One region of the Streptomyces sp. NPDC044044 genome, then DNA from elsewhere that is predicted to be linked to it. Evidence: riboswitches for the same ligand, from Rfam matches in the RefSeq annotation. Region 1 holds a riboswitch; the other holds the start of a gene.
The links. Region 1 has a riboswitch for cobalamin ahead of AC07AG_RS14010 (ribonucleoside-diphosphate reductase subunit alpha). Riboswitches for the same ligand answer to the same signal wherever they lie in the genome.
Positions count from the first base shown of each region.

Region 2: linked by a shared signal. The riboswitch ahead of AC07AG_RS33870 (cobalamin biosynthesis protein) and the one ahead of AC07AG_RS14010 (ribonucleoside-diphosphate reductase subunit alpha) in region 1 are both predicted to bind cobalamin.

Region 1 is NZ_JBWKFG010000003.1:681,913-687,801, reverse strand. It holds gene AC07AG_RS14030 (carbon starvation CstA family protein) at 1-1,333, shown strand, start outside; gene AC07AG_RS14025 (YbdD/YjiX family protein) at 1,330-1,527, shown strand; gene AC07AG_RS14020 (DUF3311 domain-containing protein) at 1,638-1,907, shown strand; gene mctP (monocarboxylate uptake permease MctP) at 1,904-3,553, shown strand; cobalamin riboswitch at 3,682-3,805, shown strand; gene AC07AG_RS14010 (ribonucleoside-diphosphate reductase subunit alpha) at 3,941-5,889, shown strand, end outside.
Region 2 is NZ_JBWKFG010000010.1:64,156-70,044, reverse strand. It holds gene AC07AG_RS33875 (cobyric acid synthase) at 1-1,332, opposite strand, end outside; gene AC07AG_RS33870 (cobalamin biosynthesis protein) at 1,329-2,270, opposite strand; cobalamin riboswitch at 2,376-2,509, opposite strand; gene AC07AG_RS33865 (DUF397 domain-containing protein) at 2,755-2,970, shown strand; gene AC07AG_RS33860 (hypothetical protein) at 3,208-3,753, opposite strand; gene AC07AG_RS33855 (helix-turn-helix domain-containing protein) at 3,798-4,652, opposite strand; gene AC07AG_RS33850 (hypothetical protein) at 4,878-5,126, opposite strand; gene AC07AG_RS33845 (inorganic phosphate transporter) at 5,139-5,889, opposite strand, start outside.

The DNA.
Region 1 (5,889 bases):
GATGCTGCTCGCGCCGCGCGACTACCTCTCCACGTTCATGAAGATCGGCACGATCCTGCTGCTCGCGATCGGCGTCGTCGTCACGCTGCCGACGCTGAAGATGGATCCGGTGACCGACTTCGCCTCGCGCGGCGACGGGCCGGTCTTCGCGGGATCGCTCTTCCCGTTCGTCTTCATCACCATCGCCTGCGGGGCCCTGTCCGGCTTCCACGCGCTGATCTCCTCGGGCACGACGCCGAAGATGGTCCAGAAGGAGACGCAGATCCGGATGATCGGCTACGGCTCCATGCTGATGGAGTCGGCGGTCGCGGTCATGGCGCTGGTCGCGGCGAGCGTCATCGATCCGGGGCTGTACTTCGCGATGAACGCGCCCGCCGGTGTCATCGGGGACAACGTCCAGGCCGCGTCCCAGGCCGTCGCCGGCTTCGGGTACTCCATCTCCCCCGAGGACCTGGCGCAGGCCGCCAAGAACGTCGAGGAGTCCTCGCTGCTCTCGCGCACCGGCGGCGCGCCCACGCTCGCGGTCGGTGTCTCCGAGATCTTCTCGAAGGTCACCGGCGGCTCCATGAAGGCGTTCTGGTACCACTTCGCGATCATGTTTGAGGCGCTGTTCATCCTGACCGCGCTCGACGCGGGCACGCGCGTGGGCCGCTTCATGCTGCAGGACATGCTCGGGAACGTCTACAAGCCCTTCAAGAGGGTCAGCTGGAAGCCCGGACTCATCATCACCAGCGCGGTCGTCACCGGCCTGTGGGGCTACTTCCTGTGGGTGGGCGTGCACGAGCCGCTCGGCGGGATCAACCAGCTCTTCCCGATCTTCGGCATCTCCAACCAGCTCCTGGCCGCCGTCGCGCTCGCCGTCTGCACGACGCTCCTGGTGAAGTCCGGACGCCTCAAGTGGGCCTGGATCACCGGCGTCCCGCTCGCCTGGGACGCCACGGTCACGCTCACCGCGAGCTGGCAGAAGGTCTTCTCCAGCGATCCGCGCGTCGGCTTCTTCAAGCAGCGCTCGATCTACCAGGACGCGATCGACGACGGGAAGATCCTGCCGCCCGCCAAGTCCATGGACGACATGCACACCGTCGTCACCAACTCCACGGTGGACGGCGTCCTTTCGGCGGCGCTCGCCGTGCTCATCGTCATCGTGATCGCGGACGCGGCCCGGATCTGCGTGAAGCACGTCCGCAACCCGCAGTCGTCCAAGCTGAGCGAGGCGGAGTACGTCGAGTCGAAGCTGACCGCGCCTGCCGGGCTCATCCCGACCCAGGAGGAGAAGGCGGAACTGGCCGCGGCCGAAGCGAAGGTCACCAGCGACGCGAAGGCACCGTCATGACGTGGGTGCTGCGGGGGCTGCGCTGGGTGCGGTGGTACGCACGGGAGTTGACCGACGAGTCCGCGTACGACCGTTATGTCGTGCACACGCGGAAGACGCATCCCGGGGCATCCGTCCCCTCCCGGAGGGAGTTCGAGCGAATGCGGACGGATCAACAGGAGTCCGACCCCAGGCAGGGGTTCCGCTGCTGCTGAGAGGCGCTTCGAGCCCGTCCGGTATCCGGACGGGGGTTCCATAGATCAATCCTCTCGCTTAGATTTCCCGCACGTTAAAGGTGGGATAAGCGAGGGAGCGGAGCCGCGAAGTGTCAGATGCGCCTGAAGTGAGCAGACCGGTGATCACGCCGGTCCGCGTGGTCGTTGCCCTCTGTCTCGTCGCGCCGTTCGTGGCGATGCTCTGGGTGAGCTCCTACGCGAAGGTCGAACCGACCTTCATCGGCATCCCGTTCTTCTACTGGTACCAGATGCTGTGGGTGCTCATATCCACCGCTCTCACCATGATCGCGTACAAACTGTGGCAGCGTGACCAGCGCGCCCGCAAGGCCGAGCAGGCCCAGGGGGGTGCGACCCGATGAACGAGCTCGCAGCGGACACGGGCGGCGTCAACGGCATAGCCCTCGCCGTCTTCATCTTCTTCTTCGCCGCCGTCACGGCGATGGGCTTCCTGGCCGCGCGCTGGCGCAAGGCCGAGACCGAGAGCCTGGACGAATGGGGCCTGGGAGGCCGCTCGTTCGGCACCTGGGTCACGTGGTTCCTGCTCGGCGGCGACCTCTACACGGCGTACACCTTCGTGGCCGTCCCCGCGGCGATCTACGCGGCGGGCGCGGCCGGCTTCTTCGCGGTGCCGTACACGATCCTCGTCTACCCGCTGATCTTCACCTTCCTGCCGCGCCTGTGGTCCGTCTCGCACAAGCACGGATACGTGACCACCTCGGACTTCGTGCGCGGCCGCTTCGGCTCCAAGGGGCTCTCGCTGGCCGTCGCGGTCACCGGCATCCTCGCCACGATGCCGTACATCGCGCTCCAGCTCGTCGGCATCCAGGCCGTGCTCGACGTCATGGGCGTCGGCGGCGGCCCCGACACGAACTGGTTCATCAAGGACCTGCCGCTCCTGATCGCGTTCGCGGTGCTCGCCGCGTACACGTACTCGTCGGGTCTGCGCGCCCCCGCGCTGATCGCGTTCGTGAAGGACGGCCTGATCTACCTCGTCATCGCCGTCGCGATCATCTACATCCCGATCAAGCTCGGCGGCTTCGACGAGATCTTCCAGGCGGCGAACGACAAGTTCTCGTCGGCGAACGAGGCGGCGGGCAAGCCCGTCGCGGGCCTCGCGCCGGGCCATGCCGGGCAGTGGACCTACGCCACGCTCGCGCTCGGCTCCGCGCTCGCGCTGTTCATGTACCCGCACTCGATCACGGCGACGCTCTCCTCCAAGAGCCGCAACGTGATCCGCCGCAACACCACGATCCTGCCGCTCTACTCGCTGATGCTGGGCCTGCTCGCGCTGCTCGGCTTCATGGCGATCGCGGCCGGGGTCAAGGTGGAGAACGGCCAGCTGGCGATCCCGCAGCTGTTCGAGACGATGTTCCCGGACTGGTTCACCGGCGTCGCGTTCGCGGCGATCGGCATCGGCGCGCTCGTGCCGGCCGCCATCATGTCCATCGCGGCCGCGAACCTCTTCACCAGGAACATCTACAAGGACTTCATCAGGCCGGACGCGACACCGGCCCAGGAGACCAAGGTCTCCAAGCTGGTCTCGCTGCTCGTGAAGGTCGGCGCGCTCGCCTTCGTCCTCACCATGGACAAGACGGTCGCGATCAACTTCCAGCTCCTGGGCGGCATCTGGATCCTGCAGACCATGCCCGCGCTCGTCGGCGGCCTGTTCACGCGGTGGTTCCACCGCTGGGCGCTGCTCGCGGGCTGGGCGGTCGGCATGGTCTACGGCACGGTCGCCGCGTACGGCGTCGCGTCGCCGACGCAGAAGCACTTCGGCGGCTCGTCCGACGAGATTCCGGGCATCGGCGAGATCGGCTACATCGGCCTCACGGCGTTCGTCCTGAACGTGGTGGTCACCGTGGTCATGACCTTCGTCCTGCGCGCCATGAAGGCCCCTGACGGCATCGACGAGACCTCTCCCGGGGACTACACCGCGGACGCGGGCGACCCGGGCGTCGTGGAGGAGCTGCCGCCGGCCACGGCCGGGGCGCCGAGCGGGCACTGAGCCTCTCCCCCACACCGATCAGTACCCCAGGCGGGCCGCCGGAGGAATCCGGCGGCCCGCGCTTGTGTGTGTGGTACGCGGCGCCGACACAAGATGTGGGGCTGCTTCTCAGAGCCAGCACAAGATGTATGCTCGTGCTCGCTGTCGCCGCAGGGGAATCCGGTGCAAGTCCGGAACTGTCCCGCAACGGTGTATGAGTACGCATTTGTCGTGCTCACGAGTCCGAAGACCTGTCGACAGTGCGCCCGTTCCGACCGGTCCGGGTGCCAACGACGTCCGGGCCTCGTGGAATGGGCTGGTGGACGCGGAGCACAGCCCTGCCCTGGGCGCGCCCGTGCGTCACCCTCCCCTCCCCAAGGCTCTGAGCCGAGCGAGGGAGTGCTCCACGTGACCATCGCGCCAGCCGAACCTGCGTCAGCGCAGACCACCGACGGTCAGCAGACCGCCGACGGCCCAGGAACCGCGCTGCTGCGTACCCTGACCGAACTCACCGCCGACCTGCCCGACGCCGACCCCGGCCGCGTCGCCGCCGCTGCGCTGCGCGGGCGTTCGGCCAGGGCGGACCTCGCGGAGCTGCGGGAGCTCGCGACCGAGGCCGCCGCCGGTCTCATCTCCGAGGACCCGACGTACTCGCAGCTCGCGGCCAGGCTGCTCAGCCTCAGCATCCGTGACGAGGCCGCTTCGCAGGGCGTGCACTCCTTCTCCGACTCGGTCGCCGTGGGGCACCGCGAGGGCCTGATCGCGGACCGCACCGCCGCGTTCGTCGTCGACCACGCGGAGCACCTCGACGGTCTCGTGGAGGCGGCCCTTCAGGACGGCGCCGACTTCCGCTTCGGCTACTTCGGCCTGCGCACCCTGCACAGCCGGTACCTCCTTCGCCACCCGATCACCCGGCACGTCGTCGAGACCCCGCAGCACTTCATGCTGCGCGTCGCGAGCGGCCTGGCCGAGGACAACAGCGCGCGCTCGGTGGACGAAGTCGCCTCCCTGTACCGCCTGATGAGCCGCCTGGACTACCTGCCGTCCTCGCCGACGCTCTTCAACTCCGGCACCCGCCACCCGCAGATGTCCTCCTGCTACCTCCTCGACTCCCCGCTGGACGAGCTGGACTCCATCTACGACCGCTACCACCAGGTGGCGCGCCTCTCCAAGCACGCGGGCGGCATCGGCCTCTCGTACTCCCGCATCCGCGCCCGCGGTTCGCTGATCCGCGGCACGAACGGCCACTCCAACGGCATCGTGCCGTTCCTGAAGACCCTGGACGCCTCCGTCGCCGCCGTGAACCAGGGCGGCCGGCGCAAGGGCGCGGCCGCGGTCTACCTGGAGACCTGGCACTCCGACATCGAGGAGTTCCTGGAGCTGCGCGACAACACGGGTGAGGACCAGCGGCGCACGCACAACCTCAACCTCGCGCACTGGATCCCGGACGAGTTCATGCGCCGGGTCGCCGCGAGCCAGGACTGGTCGCTGTTCTCGCCGGCCGACGTGCCCGAGCTCGTCGACCTGTGGGGCGACGAGTTCGACGCCGCCTACCGCAAGGCCGAGGCCGCCGGGCTCGCCCGCAAGACCATCCCCGCCCGTGACCTCTACGGCCGCATGATGCGCACCCTCGCGCAGACCGGCAACGGCTGGATGACGTTCAAGGACGCCGCCAACCGCACCGCCAACCAGACGGCGGAGCCCGGCCACACGGTCCACTCCTCCAACCTCTGCACGGAGATCCTGGAGGTGACGGACGACGGGGAGACGGCCGTCTGCAACCTCGGTTCGGTGAACCTCGGCGCCTTCGTGGACACGGCCGCCGGTGACATCGACTGGGAGCGGCTCGACGAGACCGTCCGCACCGCCGTCACGTTCCTCGACCGCGTCGTCGACATCAACTTCTACCCGACCGAGCAGGCCGGGCGCTCCAACGCCAGGTGGCGTCCGGTGGGCCTGGGCGCGATGGGTCTGCAGGACGTCTTCTTCCAGCTGAAGCTGCCCTTCGACTCGCCCGCGGCGCGCGCCCTCTCGACGCGCATCGCCGAGCGGATCATGCTCGCCGCGTACGAGGCGTCCGCCGACCTCGCCGAGCGCAACGGCCCGCTTCCCGCCTGGGAGAAGACCCGCACCGCGCGCGGCGTCCTGCACCCCGACCACTACGGCGTCGAGCTGACCTGGCCGGAGCGCTGGGCCTCGCTGCGGGAACGTATCGCCGTGACCGGCATGCGCAACTCGCTGCTTCTCGCCATCGCGCCGACCGCCACGATCGCGTCCATCGCGGGTGTGTACGAGTGCATCGAGCCGCAGGTCTCCAACCTCTTCAAGCGCGAGACGCTGAGCGGTGAATTCCTCCA
Region 2 (5,889 bases), on a different contig from region 1:
GGCCCGCGCGACCTCGGTGAGGAAGCGCCGCCGGAACGCGTCGCTCTCCAGCGACCCGTGCCAGTGCGTGCCCCACACCTCACCGACGCGGCAGCCGTCCAGGAAGGGCTCTCCGCCGAGGACTTGGGCGACGCCGTGATGGATCTCGTACCCCTCGACGGGTTCGCCGAGCGCCTCGCCGACCGGCCGCGCGAGGGTCTTCTCCCGCTCGAAGCGCACGCGCACGGGCAGCAGGCCGAGCCCGTCCACGGCTCCGGCCCGCGACTCGACGTCGTCCTCGATGTGCTCGCCGAGGACCTGGAAGCCGCCGCAGATCCCGAGCACGGGACGCCCCTCGGCGGCGCGCCGCGCGATGGCGTCCGCGAGGCCGCGCTCGCGCAGCCACTGAAGGGCGCGGACCGTCCCGCGCGTCCCCGGCACGACCACCAGATCGGCGTCGACGAGCTCGTCGGCCCGGTCCACGAACCGCACGACGACGCCGGGTTCGGCGGCCAGCGCGTCCACGTCCGTGAAGTTCGACATCAGCGGGACCGCACAGACGGCGACCCGCAGCACGTCCTCACCGACCGGGGGAGCGACGACGGACTCCCTGACGGCACCCCGCAGGGACACCCGCAGCCCGTCCTCCTCGTCGATGCCGAGGCCGTGCTGGAACGGCAGCACACCGAACGTACGCCGCCCGGTGAGTCCGAGAAGCATGTCGAGCCCGGGTTCGAGCAGCGAGACGTCGCCCCGGAACTTGTTGACGAGATACCCGGCGACCAACTCCTGGTCCTGGGCGCCGAGCAGCGCGGTCGTCCCGAAGAAGGAGGCGAAGACGCCACCGCGGTCGATGTCCCCCACCACGACCACGGGGAAGCGGGCGGCCCGCGCGATCCCCATGTTCACGATGTCCGTACGCCGCAGATTGATCTCGGCGGGGCTGCCCGCGCCTTCACAGATCACGGCGTCATAGCTGCCCCGAAGTTCCTCCAGGCATCCCACGACGGTGGACAGCAGCGCTTCCTGCCGCCCGCCGTGGTAGCCGCGCGCGGTCATCTCGCCCACGGGCTTGCCCATCAGGACGACCTGGCTGCTGCGGTCGCTGCCCGGCTTGAGCAGCACGGGGTTCATCAGCGCGCTCGGCTCGACCCGGGCGGCCTGCGCCTGCATGGCCTGGGCACGCCCGATCTCGGCACCCTCGCGCGTGACGAAGGAGTTGAGGGACATGTTCTGCGCCTTGAAGGGTGCGACGGACACCCCCTTGCGGGCCAGCCACCGGCAGATCCCGGCGGTGACGACGCTCTTCCCCGCATCCGACGTGGTCCCGGCGACGAGCAGTCCACCACTCATGAGGCCCTGCCTTTCCGTATCGTGCTCACGGCCGCGGCGACCCCCAGGGTCAGCAGCCCCACCCGCCGCGACAGCTTCACGGCCCGCTCGATGTCGGCGATTTCGACGCCCCGCCCCTCCCCGTTCAGGACGGGCCGGTGCTCGACACGCCCCGCGTACGAGAGAGTCCCCCCGAGCCGTACGCCCAACGCCCCGGCGAAGGCGGCCTCCACGGGCCCCGCGTTGGGGCTCGGGTGCTTGGCGGCATCGTCACGCCAGGCCCGCAGCGCACCGCGCGGCGAGTCCCCGGCGGCAGCCGCGAGCACGGCGGTGAGCCGGGCACCCGGCCATCCCAGTACGTCGTCAAGGCGGGCGGAAGCCCATCCGTAGCGCCGGTACTGCGCGGACTTGTGCCCGACCATGGCGTCGAGCGTGTTCACGGCCCGGAAGCCGACAAGCCCCGGGACCCCGCCAAGAGCCCCCCACACCAAGGCCCCCACCACCGCGTCGGAGGTGTTCTCGGCGACGGACTCGACCACGGCACGCGCGATGCCGTCGGCATCCAGCGCCTGCGGATCTCGCCCGCACAGATGCGGCAGCCGCTCCCGCGCCACCTCGACGTCCCCGGCGGCGAGCGCCCCGCCGATGGCCCGCGCCTCACGCCCGAGGGAGGTGCCGCCGACCACGGCCCAGGTGGTGGCGGCGGTCAGCGCGACGGAGGCGGCGCGGGAATCACGTACGAGAGAGGAGACCAGGGCGGCGGCACCGGCCGCACCCCCGGCGCACACCACGGCGTGCAGGGCGCCCCACCCGCGGTGGTCACGCCACAGCACACGCTCGACGACGCCGGCGGCCCGCCCGAACGCGGCGACCGGGTGCCCGCGACGAGGATCGCCGAGGAACAGATCACCGAGGAGGCCGGCGGCGGCGCCGTACGCGAAGTCGCGATCGGCACGCACGGGTTCAGCCGGCCGGTACGTGGAGGGGAACAGACAGGGGCACAGGAACCGGCAACGGGCGGCCGCGCATGGCGATATGTCCTCACTCAGGGTGTCCGCGCCCTGGTTCGACGTGACCGGCGGGGAGAGTTCCTGGCTTCCGAGGAGTCCGCTCCTCGATGACAGTGGCGGGACCGCGCCGGATTCGCACCGGCTTCCTCTCCTGCCGCCGTAATGGCTCCGGCAGTCCACCACGCCCGCGAACGCCCGTCAACTTGCCGTTGACCTGGGACGGGAGAGTGTGCCGAGGCACACATGAGGCCGGTTTTTCCCTAGGCCTGGAAATTGAACTTTCCTAGACTGGAACGCGACAACCGGAGAGCGGTCCACGAGTGATTTGGTCCGGGTCGTTACGTGGTGTGGTGGTTCTCGGCGGACCTGTCGGCCCTCCGAGATCACGGCGCTATCGTGCGGGACGCCGGTTCTCCGGTAGGGGGAGGTCGGCGTGGCCAATGAGAAGTCGTCGGGACGGCTGTGGCGCAGGAGCAGCTTCAGCGGGTACTCCGGAGACTGCGTCGAAGTCGCCTTCGTGCGGGAGACGGTGTTCGTCCGTGATGCGCAGAACCCCTCGGGGCCGTGCGTCGTCTTCTCCGGTGAGCACTGGCAGGCGTTCCTGAACGCTCTTGTCGGCGACGGGGGAGAGGGAGGGGGGACAGGATGACCGAGCATCATCTCGCCGAAGTGCGGCACCTGGTGAGAGGCGGGCACGGGGGGAAGCGCGGGACATCGGGGACCGTCGTGGTCGTGGCGGGGTGCGTGCTGCTCGGCGCGGCTGCCGCCCTCGTCGGTGCGGCGGCTTCTCTCCTGGTCGAGGGCACGGCCGCCCGGCTGGCCGTCTGGGCCTTCGCGGCCATGGCGGCCGCTGTGTCCATGGGGCTCTGGTGGGGCTCGGCGGAGTTCAGGCAGGATCATCGGCCTCGGCCCTGGGCTCGGGCCGCTGGGCGGGAACCACAGCACGGCGGTCGTCGCTGAGCGTGGGCGTCGCCCCTGCCTGCGAGATCAGCTGGGTGAGCTGGCGGCTCAGCGCGACCACGGGCGCCGAGAAGACGGCGATCACCGGGCCGACCGTCCAGAAGCCCGTCATGCCGACGCTGCTCAGGACGACGAGCACTCCGGTGAGCGTCAGGACCAGAACGAGTATGCAGCCGGTGCAGTAGACGATCCTCGTCGTGAACGTCCGGAGACTGTCGTCCGTGCGATGGCGGTCCAGCGTGTCCATCCGGTCCGTGCGGCCCTGGTCGGCCATCGCCTCGCGGACGAGCTGGTTGTAGGTGGGGCCGTCGGCCGGTGTCGGTCCGGGAGAGGTGTCGACGGTGGCATCGGAGGCCGGGCCGGTGGAGGCCCCACCGCCACCTTGCGCACCACCCGAACCACCGCTTCGCCACGGCGCCTGCCCGATGGCCGTGAGGACCCCGTGCCACCACTCTCGCAACGCGGCTGGCATGTTGAGGCCTCCTCGCTCCTCACGGACTCCTTGGGCCCGAGAGGTCAGCTGCTGTCAATGCCGTCCCTGACCTGACGGATCAGGTCGAGGGCCTTCTCTCCGTCGTGCGCGGTCTCGCGGAGGGACTCGAAGCACTCCTGGTGACGCACGATCAGCTCGTGGTCGTCACGGATCGACTGGTTTCCCTGTGCTTCGAGGTAGAGCAGGTCCTCGTCGTCCAGGAAGCCGAGCAGGATGAAGCTGCTCAGGGTGGAGTAGTGGGCGCCTGCCGTGAACGGCAGCACCTGGAGGGACACCTTCGGGCGCTCCGAGATGTCGATGAGGCGCTGCAGTTGGGCGCGCTGTACGCGTGGTCCGCCGACCTGCCGGTGCAGCGCGGCCTCGTCGACGACGAAGAACGTCCACGGCGGGTTCTCACCCTCCAGGGCGCGCTCCTGGCGTGCCGTCCGCAGTTCCACGATCTTCCGCGCCTGCGCCTCGTCCAGACGCGGGGTGAGGAGCGCCATCGCGTATTCGTCCGTCTGCAGAAGGCCGGGCACGATGATCGGGTTGTACGTGCGAAAGGATGCGGCGGCGCTCTCGTACCCCAGGTACTGACTGAACTGCGGCCCGATGACGTCGTTGTACCTGGCCCACCAGCTCGGCCCCTTGGAGCCGCGGGCGGCTGCTTCGAGCTCTGCGCCCAGTTCCTGGTCCGTCACGCCGTACTGCTGGAGAAGGGCGCGCAGATCGGTCACGGAGAGGCTGACCGTGCCCTGCTCGATCCTCATGATCTTGGACAGTGACCAGTCGAGGGCTTGGGCGGCTTGGCCCTGTGACTGCTCCGTGGCCTCGCGGGCCTTGCGGAGTGCGATGCGCAGCCTGCGGCGATTCAGGCTCGGGTCGACATCCCTCGACATGGTGGCTCCTCGCTGTCGTGATGGCTGCTGATTCAATGACATAGGGCTGAGAGCCATATGTGCAGCCGACGCTAGCAGACAGCTTAGTAGCAGTATGCCATATGTCACTTCGCTGCATCGCATGTCCTCGTTCGGGTGAATGAGGGGTGTCCGGACACGTGAAAGCCGGGTGGGACGCACCCATGAGGTGCGTCCCACCCGGCTCTTGTGAGGCGGTGGTCGTCGTCAGGCGACGATCAGGTAAATCCCGTACGCCACGGCCGCCGCGCAGAGCGCGAAGCACACGTACGCGCCCGTGCGTGCCGCCGCGGGAGGGCCGCCGGCGGAGGTCGTGGAGGCGGTGGCGCCGGTTGTCGCCGCCGCCTCGCGCTTGGAGAGGCCGACGATGCCGAGGGTGAAGAGGCCCACCAGGGCCACCGTCACCCCGAGGCTGACTCCGAATACGGAGCCGAGAGCTGCCCAGTCGATGTTCATGGTCAGTTGTCCTTACACCGTGGCGGGCCGGGCGGGATCCGCCACGGTGCCGGTCGGGGCCGGGATGGTGGCCTTGACGAGGTCGATGTCCGAGGCCGTCACGGCCGAACCGGTGGGCGGCGGGGAGACGGCGGCCATCGCGGTGGTCACGACACCGGCGGGCTCGGCTTCCGAGGAGCCGCGGATCTCGTCGTCGGCGACGTTCGTGTGGTCGACGGCGTTGCGCCGGGACAGCACCCAGATGACGGCGGATCCGCCGATGAGGAGCGCGGCGGTCGCCGCGACGCCCCAGGGGCCCTGCTTGGTGAGGAACTCCGCGCCCGCGCCGACCAGGCCCGCGGCCGGGAGCGTCAGGCCCCAGGCGACGAACATGCGGGTCGCCGTGGACCAGCGGACCACGCCGCCCTTGCGGCCGAGGCCCGCGCCCATCACGGCGCCCGAGCAGACCTGGGTGGTGGAGAGCGAGAAGCCGATGTGCGAGGAGGCGAGGATCGCGGTCGCGGCGCTGGTCTGGGCGGCGAAGCCCTGCTGCGGCGCGAGGTCCGTGAGGCCCTTGCCCATGGTGCGGATGATCCGCCAGCCGCCGAGGTAGGTGCCGAGCGCGATGGCGACACCGGCCGAGACGATGACCCACATCGGGGGGTTGGCGCCCGGGTTCAGGACGCCGCCGGTGATCAGGGCCAGCGTGATGATGCCCATGGTCTTCTGCGCGTCGTTCGTGCCGTGCGCGAGCGAGACGAGGCCCGCGGAGGCGATCTGACCG